2 regions of the Lentzea sp. NPDC006480 genome follow, and region 1 is predicted to be linked to the other one. Evidence: riboswitches for the same ligand, from Rfam matches in the RefSeq annotation. Region 1 holds a riboswitch; the other holds the start of a gene.
What was found. A riboswitch is a leader RNA that binds a small molecule or an ion and turns the genes downstream of it on or off. The one in region 1 is predicted to bind thiamine pyrophosphate.

Region 1 (5,893 bases):
GGTCACCCGCGCCCAGGACCCGGAACGCATGGGCGCCGCCATGCGTTGTGCGGTCGAGGGCGGACGGCTCGCGCGCTTGGCGGGCCGAATTCCGCAGCGCTTTTGGGCCCAAGCGTCTTCGCCAGGACTCTGAGGTCGCTACCGTGGGTACTCACGTGTTGGGGGATGATTGAGAACTACTTAATCCCGCCGAGGAGGACGACAAGCCGTGACGGCCCCCATTGACGCCGAGGTCGAGGACGCGACCGCGCGCCTGTACCTGGCGATCGGCCGGCTGGCCCGGTTGCTGCGACGCACCGGTTCCCCGGGACTCGGCCCCGGCGCGGTCTCCGCGCTGGCCACCCTCGCCCGCTGCGGCCCCATGCGCCTCGGCGACCTGGCGACGAAGGAAGGCGTGGCACCCCCGACGTTGTCCCGCATCGTCGCCGCCCTGGTCGAGGCCGGGTACGTGAAGCGCGAACCGGACCCGCAGGACGGCCGCGCGTGGCTCGCGACCCCCACGCCCGAGGGCGAGACGATGGTCTCCGGAGTGCGGTCCGCGCGGGTGCGCGAGCTGCAGCGGCGGATCGAGCAGCTGACACCCGAACATGTTTCCGCTCTGGTGAACGCGTTGGACGCGCTGGAGACACTGGTCGGCGAAGAGCCGAAGTGAGGCCTGGCGCCGCTTCGCCGGAGAGTTCGGCGAAGCGGCCGGCCTACTTGTCGAGCCTCCAGAGCGGCGACACCGGTCCGACGCCGGCACCCAACGGGTAAGCCGCCGCGACCGAGCGCACGATGAAGTCCTTGCCGAACCGCACCGCTTCCGGCACGGTCGCACCCTTCGCGAGTGCCGAGCTGATCGACGACGCGAGAGTGTCACCGCTGCCGTGCGTGTGTTTGACGTCGTAACGCGGTCCGGGCAGCTCGATGAACTCCCGGCCGTCGTAGAGCAGGTCGAGGCACTCCGGGTCGTCCCACATGTGGCCGCCCTTCACGAGCACCCACTCCGGGCCCATGGCGTGCAACGCCTCCGCGGCAACCCGTTGGTCGGCTCGGTCCTTGACCGCAATCCCCGTGATCAGCCGCACCTCGTCGAGGTTCGGCGTCACCAGCGTGGCGCGCGGGAAGAGCAGGCCCCGCAACGCGTCCAGCGCCGAGTCGGCCAGCAGCTGGTCGCCGTGCATCGACGCCGACACCGGGTCGACGACGAACGGCGTCCTGCCAGAACCGATGCCGACGCGGTCCAGCGCCGGCGTGATCGCCTCGATGATCGCCGCCGACGCCAGCATGCCGGTCTTCGCGGCCTGCACCCCGATGTCCTCGGCGACCGAGATGATCTGCGCGGCGACGACGTCCGCCGGGATCTCGGCGACTCCCGTGACGCCCAACGAGTTCTGGACCGTCACGGCGGTCAGCGCGACGCAGCCGTGCACTCCGCACGCGAAGAGCGTGCGGAGGTCGGCCTGGATCCCCGCACCACCGCCGGAATCGCTTCCGGCGATGGTGAGGACCCGCGGAGGTGTTGCTGTCACGTCGTTTCCACCACTGGCAGGTAGACCTTGTTGCCGGTGTCGGCGAACTCGTCGGACTTCTCCGCCATGCCCGCCTCGATCGCCTCCACTGTGGACAGTCCGCGTTCCTCGGCGTAGCGCCGCACGTCCTGGGTGATCTTCATGGAGCAGAACTTCGGCCCGCACATCGAGCAGAAGTGCGCCGTCTTCGCCGGTTCCGCGGGGAGCGTCTCGTCGTGGAACGAGCGCGCGGTGTCCGGGTCGAGCGACAGGTTGAACTGGTCCTCCCAGCGGAACTCGAAGCGCGCCTTGGACAACGCGTCGTCCCAGTCCTGGACGCCGGGGTGGCCCTTGGCGAGGTCCGCGGAGTGCGCCGCGATCTTGTACGTGATCACGCCGGTCTTCACGTCGTCCCGGTTCGGCAGGCCGAGGTGCTCCTTCGGCGTGACGTAGCAGAGCATCGCGGTGCCCAGCCAGCCGATCTGCGCCGCGCCGATCGCGGACGTGATGTGGTCGTACGCCGGCGCGATGTCCGTGGCCAGCGGGCCGAGGGTGTAGAACGGCGCCTCGCCGCACCACTCCTCTTCCAGCCGCACGTTCTCGGCGATCTTGTGCATCGGCACGTGGCCGGGGCCCTCGATCATCACCTGGACGTCTTTGGCCCGCGCGATGTGCGTGAGCTCGCCCAGTGTGCGGAGTTCCGCGAACTGCGCCTCGTCGTTGGCGTCCGCGATGGAACCCGGCCGCAAGCCGTCGCCCAGCGAGAACGTCACGTCGTAGGTGCGCAGGATGTCGCAGAGCTCCTCGAAGTGCGTGTAGAGGAAGCTCTCCTTGTGGTGCGCGAGGCACCACGCGGCCATGATCGACCCGCCGCGCGAGACGATGCCCGTGACGCGCTTGGCCGTCAGCGGCACGTACCGCAGCAGCACGCCCGCGTGCACGGTCATGTAGTCGACGCCCTGCTCGCACTGCTCGATCACGGTGTCGCGGTAGACCTCCCACGACAGCGCGGCCGGATCGCCGTTGACCTTCTCCAGCGCCTGGTAGATCGGCACGGTGCCGATCGGCACCGGCGAGTTGCGCAGGATCCACTCGCGCGTCTCGTGAATCCGCTTGCCGGTGGACAGGTCCATGATCGTGTCGGCACCCCAGCGGGACGCCCACACCATCTTCTCGACCTCGTCCTCGATCGACGACGACACCGCGGAGTTGCCGATGTTGGCGTTGATCTTCACCAGGAACTTCTTGCCGATGATCATCGGCTCGGCCTCGGGGTGCTTGCGGTTCAACGGAATGACCGCACGCCCGATGGCCACCTCGTTGCGCACGAACTCCGCGTCGAGGTTCTCGCGCACCGCGATGTACTTCATCTCCGGGGTGATGATCCCGGCCTTCGCGTACGCGAGCTGGCTGACAGCTCCGTTGATCGGTTCCCGTGCCGCGACCCACCCGGACCTCAGGTCGGGCAGTCCACTGTGGACGTCGATGGTCGCGTTGTCGTCGGTATACGGACCGGAAGTGTCGTAGAGATCGACATGTTCGCCGTTGGTCAGTTCCACCCTGCGGAAAGGCACCCGGATGTCAGAAGCGACTTCGCGGTACACCTTGCGGGAGCCCGAGATCGGGCCGGTGGTAACACTGGGCTTGACCGAACGGTCGTCAAGTGCCGTCACGACATTCCTCCCTACGCCGGCATTACCCGGTCAGGTTCAGGCGGTCGGTGACACCGGCGTAGCAGCCAGTCACCCTCTCAGCCCGCTCAGGCGCGAGCTCCCGCGTTCTTGTTGAGTTGTCGAGACCCGACCATAGTCAGCGCGCGCCGTAGCTGCCAAGGGCGTCGTTTGCCCCTAATCTTCTCTCTCGTGGCGGATCATCAGCCGTTCCCGCCCGGCGCGCGTCGCGGTCAACGTCCCGCCGTGGTCTCCGCATGCCCTTCCTGCGGAGAACTCGCTGGTCGCGGCTATCCCGACTGCGGTTTCTGCGCCGAGCTGCTCGACCAGTTCTGGCTCGCGGACTGGGAGGCGTTGCGAACATCGTCCCAGCTGGCGGACAGGGAACTGGCCGAGTTGGTGGTCTCCTCCGACGTCGGCCAGTACCCGTGGACGTGCGTCGACTGGGCCATGACGTTGCTCGCGTGCTCCCGTTGCGGTGCGGAACTGGGCACCGGGCCGGTCGAGTGCGTGCGGTGCGCCGTCACGGAGGAGCGCCGGTGGAACTGGGACCACTCGGCGCATCCGTACACGATGAGCGCGAACGAGCACCTTTTACGAGTCGCCAGGGCAGCCCTGCGCGCACCTCACCGGCGCCGGCCCGCGGTGGTGCAGGCCTGGCAGCTGGTGCTGCCGTTCCTCATCGCCGGTGAGGTGATCGAGTTCGGCCGGCTGGACCGAATCCGCGCGCACGTGCTCGCTGGTGGCTACGCCTCCATGGCGGCCTGCTACACCCTCGGTGAGCTGGCCGGGTTGCCCGAGCTCTTCTGGCGCCGGGGCAGCCCGATCTCAACGCGGGTCGAGTACCAGCCGGACTCCGAGCGCCAGCAGCACGCCGCCCGACAGCTTCTCGAGAGCCGGACGGACCCGCGGGCGGCTCAGCCAGCCGCGGATGGTGTGCAGGATCGACACGATGATCAGGTACCAGACGGTGTCGATCAGCACCCAGCCGATGGCGAGGAAGAGCAGAACCCCCTGGCCGGCCTCCCCGGCAGGCACGAACTGCGGTAGGAACGAGATCGCGAACACGCCGAGCTTCGGGTTGGCCAGGTTCACGACCAGCCCGCTGCGGAACGCGTGGCTGGCGGGCGGCGGTTCCGCGTTCGGCAGGCTCTTGGTGATCAGGGCCTTGACGCCCAGGTAGATCAGGAAGACCGCGCCGATGATCCGCAGCGCGTGGTAGGCGATCTCGGACGCCGTGAGCAGGACGGACAGGCCCAGCGCGGCCGCGATCGCCCAGCAGGCGACACCGACCTCCATGCCGAACACCGTCGCCAGCGCGGCTTTTCGCCCGTGCACCGACTGTCGCAGGACCATGGCCGTGCCAGGTCCGGGCGACAGTGCGATGAGGAACGAGGCCGCTACGAAGGCGACGATGTTTTCGATTGGCATGCCTAGATGGTCGCTGATGGCGGCAATTCTTTTTCGAGTAGAAGCGGCTGGTTCTTGACCTGGAGCGCGCTCCAGGATGTTCGGTGGTCCTCATGACGGATCTGGGGAAGTTGGGTTTCGGCACGTGGGCCATGGGTGGACCGTTCTCGGGTCCGGACGGGGCGCCGGTCGGCTGGGGTCCGGCGGACGACGGGCAGTCGGTCAAGGCGCTGCGCCGGGCGGTGGAGCTGGGCGTGACGCTGTTCGACACCGCGGACGTGTACGGGTGCGGGCACGCGGAAACGCTGGTCGGGCAAGCGTTTGCGGGCATGCGTGACCAGGTGTCGATCGCGACGAAGTGGGGTTGCGGGTTCGACGCCGGGGCGAGGCGGATGACCGGGAACGAGGGGTCTGTCGAGTACCTGCGCCGCGCCGTCGAGGGGTCGTTGCGGCGACTGGGCACCGACTACGTCGACCTCTACCAGCTGCACATCGGCGACCTGCCGCTGGAGCAGGCGGCGTTGCTGCGGGACGAGTGCGAGGCGTTGGTCGCCGCAGGCAAGATCCGCGCGTACGGCTGGAGCACCGACGACGTCGAGCGCGCGCGGTTCTTCTGCGAGGGGGAGCACGGGATCGCGGCGCAGGCCGACATCAACCTGCTGTTCGACAACCCCGAGATGTACGCGGGGGAGTACGCGGTGCTGTGCCGCCGTCCGCTCGCGATGGGGTTGCTGGCGCGGGAGACGTTCGACGTGCTGCCCGCCGACGACGTGCGCGTCACGAACCCGTCCTGGCTGCGGTTCTTCGTCGACGGGAAGCCCTCGCCGGAGTACTTCGCGGCGCGGGAGGCCGTGCGCGACGTCCTGACCTCGGGCGGGCGGACGCTGGTGCAGGGTGCGCTGGCGTGGTTCTGGGCGCGTTCTCCCCGCCTGATCCCGATTCCGGGCGTGCGGACGGTGGCTCAGGTCGAGGAGAACGCGGGTGCGCTTGCTCTCGGGGCGCTGACGGCGGACGAGCTGGCGCAGGTGGAGACGGTGCTGCGGCCCTAGTCGTCAGTCGTCGTCTTCGTCGTCGAAGTTCGCGGGGTCGGCCGGGTCCCAGGACAGGCCCGGCACACCCCACTCGTTGTCGCGCAGCATCCGCTTCGACTCCTTCTTGTACCGGCCGACGAGGCGGTCGAGGTAGAGGAAGCCGTTGAGGTGGTCGGTCTCGTGCTGCAGGCAACGCGCGAAGAAGCCGGTGCCCTCGACCTCGAACGGCTGCCCGTCGACGTCCTGCCCGGTCACCTTCGCCCATCGGGCGCGTCCGGTCGGGTACGCCTCA
Region 2 (5,893 bases), on a different contig from region 1:
GACGACGCGCTGATCGCCGCCTCCAACCTGTCCACCGCCATCTACAACTTCTGCCAGGGCGACTTCGAGCGGGCGAAGAAGCTCACACAGGCCGCGCTCGACATCGGTGCGCGGACCGGCAACCTGCCCATCCAGGCGTCCTCGCACAACATCCTGGGCGCGTTGACGCGCCTCTCAGGTGACGCGGCCGCCTCTCTCTCGCACCAACAGCAGGCGCTCGCGATCCACGAGCAGCTGGGGTCGATCGAAGGCCAGGCGATGGTGCACCTGAACCTCGCCACGATCTGGTTCCACGTGCCCGACCTGCCCGCCGCCGAGCGGTCGCTGCTCAAGGCGGTGGAACTCACCGCCTCACCCGCGGTCCAGGCCCACGTCCACAACAGCCTGATCAGCGTCTACATGGAGCTGGGGAGGTTCTCGGAGGTGCTCGTGCACCACGAGGCGCACATGGCGCTGCAGGCGGAACTCGGAAACCCGCGACGCAACACCCTCGGCGCCAGCACCGCCGTCCGGGCGATGCTGGCGCTCGGAGAGGCCGACGAGGCGTTCGACCTGGTTCTCGAGCTCCTCGGCGACCGGCAGCTGAGGGTCGGCATCGAGGAGGAGTTCGACGTCTGGCACGCGTTGGTGGACATGCTCGACAGCAGCGGCGCGGACGACGACGCGTTGGCCGTGGCGCGGCTGCAGCTCAGGCTCGCCGACTCGGAGAACATGATCAACCAGCAGATGACGGCTGATCTGAAGGCCGCGCGGTCGTACCGCAAACTCGGCGAGCACGAGGCAGCCGCGCGGCACCTGAGTGAGTTGCGGGCACGCATCACCGACAACTACGCCATGGCCACCGGGGAAGAGCTCAAGGAGCGTGCGCTGCTGCACCTGGCGCTGGGTGAGGCCGAGGAGGCGCTGCGGTGCGCCGAGGAGGCCGTCGCCACGCACGGCCGGACCCACCAGCGCTATCTGGAGGCGCAGTCACTGCACGCGCTCGCCCGGATACGCCGTGCCACGGGTGATGAGAAGGGCGCCGTGGCAGCGGAAACATTGGCAGAAAATGCATATCGGGACTGCGGTATGAGGTTTGTACCGACCTCTGTGGGGTAGCCAAGAGAAGGATTCCCCACCTGGAGGTGTCATGATCGTTCTCGGTCTAATCCTGCTCGTCGTCGGATGGCTGGCTGGTATCAGCATTCTGACGACCATCGGAGTGGTGCTTCTGGTGATCGGCGCCATCCTCGCCGTCCTCGGCGCAGTGGGCAAGCCGGTCGGCGGTCGTGCGCACTACTTCTGACGCATAGAGCGTCTTGCTCCCTCGGAATGACGAACGGGTGAGTCTCCACATTGGAGGCTCACCCGTTCATTTGCGGTACAACAGGTTCAGAGGTTGCCCTTGGTGCGAGCGGCAACGGCGAAAACTCCGAACGCGACCCCCAGCATGGCCAGAGCGGCGACAGCGGCAACTACAAGATCAACAGACATGACCAACAAAACTCCCTCTTGCGATCTCTCCCGACGTAGTGACGCCGGGGTACCCCCGAAAGTTGCCTCGGGTAACGTTTTCGGGGTGAAACTCCGTGCTGTGGAAGCGCGTGTGCTCTCCGTAGCACCGTGGTTGCTTGGGCTGTCGGTCGTCGGGCACCTGCTCCTGGTGCAGTTCCAGGTCAAGATGACCATGATCGACTTGTTGGTGTACCGGAACGGATCGCCGCACCTGTGGAAGGGCGACCTGTACGAATGGCGCCTGGAGCAGTACGCGGACGTGTTCCCGCTGCCCTTCACCTACCCGCCGTTCGCGGCCGCGATCTTCACGCCGATGAGCTGGGTGCCGTGGGAGGCGTCGCGGTGGATCTGGCAGCTGATCTGCCTGGGCTGCCTCTACTACATCGTGCGGACGACGCTGAAGCTGCTGAAGCTCGACGACCCGCGGCGGGTGATGTTCTGGACGGCGCTGGTGCTGTGGATCGAGCCGGTGCGCACCACGCTCAACTACGGCCAGATCAACCTGGTGCTGTGCGCGATCCTGATCGGCACGCTCGCGAGCGCGCGCAACTGGGTCAGCGGCGCCGGCGTGGGTTTCACCGCAGGCATCAAGCTGACGCCCGCCATCTCCGGTTTGTACTTCCTCGTCACGAAGAGGTGGATGGCCGCGGTCTGGTCGTTCGTCGCCTTCGGGGCGGTGTACGGCATCGGCTGGGCGCTCTCGCCGTCCCAGTCGAACAAGTTCTGGTTCGAGCTGCTCGGTGACGCGAGCCGGGTCGGGCCGGTCGGCAGTGCGATCAACCAGTCGATGCGCGGCGCACTGAGCCGCACGGTCGGTTACGACGTCAAGACCGGGCCGATCTACCTCGTCGCCGTGCTCGTCGCGGCCGCGCTGACGTGGTTCGCGGTGAGCAGGACCAAGGACGTGCTGGCGCTGATCATCAGCGTGCAGATGCTCGGCCTGCTGGTCTCGCCGATCTCGTGGAGCCACCACTGGGTGTGGATGGTGCCCGCCCTGCTTTGGCTGCTCTACGAGGGCGGACACCTCCTGTGCAAGATCACCGCCGGCCTTTGGGTGCTGCTGACCGGTGGTTATCTCGTCTCGTTCCTGCTGAACGCCCAGCCGAACATCTGGGACTTCCCGCGTCCCTGGTACTACGCGGCGCTCGGCTGGGGCTACCCGGCGGCCGGGATGCTCACGCTGGTCGCGATCGGGCTAGCAACCCGGCGTAAGAGGGACGAGCTGCTGCCCGGCGATGAGGAAGCTGCCCACAGCGAACCCAGCCCGGTCGCCGGCTGAGGCGGGCTTCCACGAGTTGCGGGCCGCGACGAACCCGAGCATGCCGTCGGCGTCCAGCGCGGTCTGCAGGGCGGTCCAGCCCTTCTGCACGTACGGCAGGTAGGTGTCCTTGTCGAGCACGCCAGCGTTGATTCCCGCCGCGAACGCGTAGGTGATCATCGCGGTGGCCGCCGAGTCCTTGCCGGTGGCGCCCCAGAAGCCGTCGTGGCGCTGCAGGTACCGCAGCGTGTGGGCGGACTTGCGCAGCGTCTTGGCGTAGTCGGCGCGGTACGGGTTGTCCTTCGGCAGCGCCAGGATCGCCTTGGCGAGACCCTGCACGGCCCAGCCGTTGGTCTGCACGTTCAGGCTCCACAGGCCGGTGGTCTCGTTGAACGTGCGGTGCTTGAGCGACCGGTAGGACTTGTACGAGTAGTCGAGCAGGTCCTGGTTCAGGTCGGCCACGGCGATGCGCGTGAACGACGGCAGGGCCATGTTCAGGGCGTCCGGTGACTTCCAGTAGTCGTACTTCCCGGTCTTCGCCTGGGAGTACAGGTTGTCCCGCAACGGCTGGAGCACTGCGGGCTCCGGGTGGAAGTACGAGACGTCGAGGTAGGCCTCACCGCTGGACTGGGCGTCCGGCGCGTACGGGTTCGCCGGGTCGAGCGGCAGCAGGTACTTGTTCGCCTGCACCCACGGCCACGTCTTGTGGTTGCTGATGCCCGTGGTCCGCACCTGGGCGAGGTTGCCGACGTGGAAGTTCGCGTTGGACCAGTTGTTCGCCTTGAGGTCGGAGCCCTTCTCGAGCCAGGCGAAGCTGGCCTTGATCATCGTGTCCGTCAGGGCACACGGCACGGCCTGGGCGGCCGCCGGTGCGATCAGAAGACTGCCTGCCAGCGCCACGGTGAACAAAGATGTGCGCAACCGCATGAGGGTGTTCCCTCTCATATCCGCTGGCGGCGGCAGCGCACATCTTTACCGAATCAGCTCAGCGCGTCCAGGACTCCGTCGATTTCCTCGGCGAGAGATACGTCGAGCGCGGTGATTCCTCCCTTGTAGTGGGTGCTCAGGCGAAATGTGAGGGTCTTGTAGCGGATGTCGATGTCCGGGTGGTGGTTGTCGTTCTCCGCGATCTCCGCGACCCGGTTCACGACCATGATCGCCTGGGAGAAGTTCGCCAGCTCCACGGTCCTGACCAGCGCCGCGTCCTGCGCGGTCCAGTCGGGCAGCTTGGGCAGCACGTCGTTCAACTGATCGTCGCTCAACAGCTCGGCCATGTCCTGATCGTCCCACCACGTCACGTAAGCTGCGCGTTTGCCACGGGAGTCCGGTGAAGCGCCGGGCTGAGAGGAGGGCTCGCAAGCCCTCGACCGTCCACCTGATCCGGGTCATACCGGCGTAGGGAGATGTGTGATGAGAAGGATTTGGGCTGTTCTCGCTGCTTTGGCGCTGACCGGTTGTTCGGCCGGAACTTCGACCGCGCCGGTGACGCACGAGGTCACCTTGGTGACGCACGACTCGTTCGTGGTGAAGGACGGGCTGCTGGACGAGTTCCAGAAGGCCACCGGGATCACCGTGAAGCAGATCGCCTCGGGTGACGCAGGCGAGCTCACGAACAAGCTGGTGCTCACCAAGGCGAACCCGATCGGTGACGTCGCGTTCGGCGTCGACTCGACGTTCGCGTCCAGGGCGCTGGCGGAGGGCGTGTTCGCCGAGTACGCCTCGCCGGAGGCCACCAAGGGTGCGCAGCGCTACCAGGCGGACTCCTCGAACCGGCTGCACGCGGTCGATGTCGGCGATGTGTGCCTCAACATCGACCCGGCCAAGCTCGGCGGCGTCGAGCCGACCTCGTACGAGGACCTGACCGACCCGAAGTTCAAGGACAAGCTGGTCGTGGAGAACCCGGCCACGTCCTCGCCGGGACTCGCGTTCCTGCTGGGCACGATCGCGAAGTTCGGTGAGAACGGCTGGCAGGAGTACTGGACCAAGCTCAAGGCCAACGGCGTCAAGGTCGTGAGCGGCTGGGAAGAGGCCTACAACCAGGACTTCAAGGCCGACCGGCCGATCGTGGTGTCCTACGCGTCGTCGCCGTCGGCCGAGGGCGGGAAGACGAAGGCCGTGCTCTCGACCTGCTACCGCCAGGTCGAGTACGCGGGTGTGCTGGCTGGGGCGAAGAACGCGGCCGACGCGCAGAAGGTGCTCGACTTCCTGCTGGGCGAGAAGTTCCAGGCGCAGGTGGCCGAGCAGATGTACGTCTACCCGTCGCGTGAGGGCGTCGCGCTGCCCGACTCGTGGGCCAAGGACGCTCCGCTGCCGACTTCGCCGCAGTCCCTGCCCGCGGACAAGGTGAAGGACAACCGCGAAGCGTGGGTCGAGCAGTGGCGCAAGCTCGTGCAGGGCTGAGCTCGGTTCTGAGTTCCCGCACGGGGTGGTCGGCGGCGGCGTTGTTGCCGCTGGCCTTCCTCGGACTGTTCTTCGCCTGGCCTGTGCTGGCGATCCTGTCGTTGGGTCTGCGCGAAGGCGGGGTGCTCACCGCCCTCTTCGACGGTGAGACCTGGGAACTCGTCGGCTTCACCCTCGGGCAGGCCGCCGCGTCGACCGTGGTGGCGGTGCTCGCCGGGGTGCCGGTCGCGTTCGTGCTTGCTCGATGCCGCCTGCGTGGACTTGGTGTGGTGCGCGCGGCCGTGATGGTGCCGTTCGTGCTGCCGACCGTGGTGGTGGGGCTGGCGTTCCGGACTTTCTGGCCGGACGGCGGAGTGTTGTCGATCGTGCTCGCGAACGCGTTCTTCAACGTGGCTGTGGTCGCGCGGACCGTTGGCGGGCTGTGGGCGCACACGGATCGCCGGGCTGAAGACGCTGCTCGTGCTCTGGGTGCTTCTCGGCCGCGAGCGTTCCTCTCGGTGGTGCTGCCGGCATTGGCGCTCGCGATCGGATCTGCGGCTGCGGTCGTGTTTCTTTTTTGTGCCACCAGTTTTGGTGTCGTGCTGGTGCTCGGTGGGTCTCGGTACCGGACGCTGGAGACCGAGATCTACCTGCGGACCGTCGAGCTGTTCGACCTGTCCGGGGCGGCCGCGTTGTCGTTGCTGCAGTTCGCGGCGGTGCTGGCCGTGCTGGTGCTGGGGGCGTTGGCTCGGCGGCGACGCG

Region 2: another riboswitch for thiamine pyrophosphate. It lies ahead of ABZX92_RS18815 (thiamine ABC transporter substrate-binding protein); the one in region 1 lies ahead of thiC (phosphomethylpyrimidine synthase ThiC).

Annotation. Positions count from the first base shown of each region.
Region 1 is NZ_JBEXPJ010000137.1:8,436-14,328, reverse strand. Features, by position in the region: gene ABZX92_RS35435 (thiazole synthase) at 1-133, shown strand, start outside; gene ABZX92_RS35430 (MarR family transcriptional regulator) at 209-652, shown strand; gene thiD (bifunctional hydroxymethylpyrimidine kinase/phosphomethylpyrimidine kinase) at 696-1,511, opposite strand; gene thiC (phosphomethylpyrimidine synthase ThiC) at 1,508-3,163, opposite strand; TPP riboswitch at 3,155-3,277, opposite strand; gene ABZX92_RS35415 (hypothetical protein) at 3,451-3,687, opposite strand; gene ABZX92_RS35410 (LysE family translocator) at 3,989-4,591, opposite strand; gene ABZX92_RS35405 (aldo/keto reductase) at 4,684-5,619, shown strand; gene ABZX92_RS35400 (peptide deformylase) at 5,623-5,893, opposite strand, start outside.
Region 2 is NZ_JBEXPJ010000042.1:13,336-19,228, reverse strand. Features, by position in the region: gene ABZX92_RS18840 (BTAD domain-containing putative transcriptional regulator) at 1-1,098, shown strand, start outside; gene ABZX92_RS18835 (DUF6131 family protein) at 1,130-1,285, shown strand; gene ABZX92_RS18830 (mannosyltransferase) at 1,559-2,773, shown strand; gene ABZX92_RS18825 (glycoside hydrolase family 88 protein) at 2,690-3,673, opposite strand; gene ABZX92_RS18820 (4a-hydroxytetrahydrobiopterin dehydratase) at 3,733-4,026, opposite strand; TPP riboswitch at 4,059-4,171, shown strand; gene ABZX92_RS18815 (thiamine ABC transporter substrate-binding protein) at 4,163-5,152, shown strand; gene ABZX92_RS18810 (iron ABC transporter permease) at 5,194-5,893, shown strand, end outside.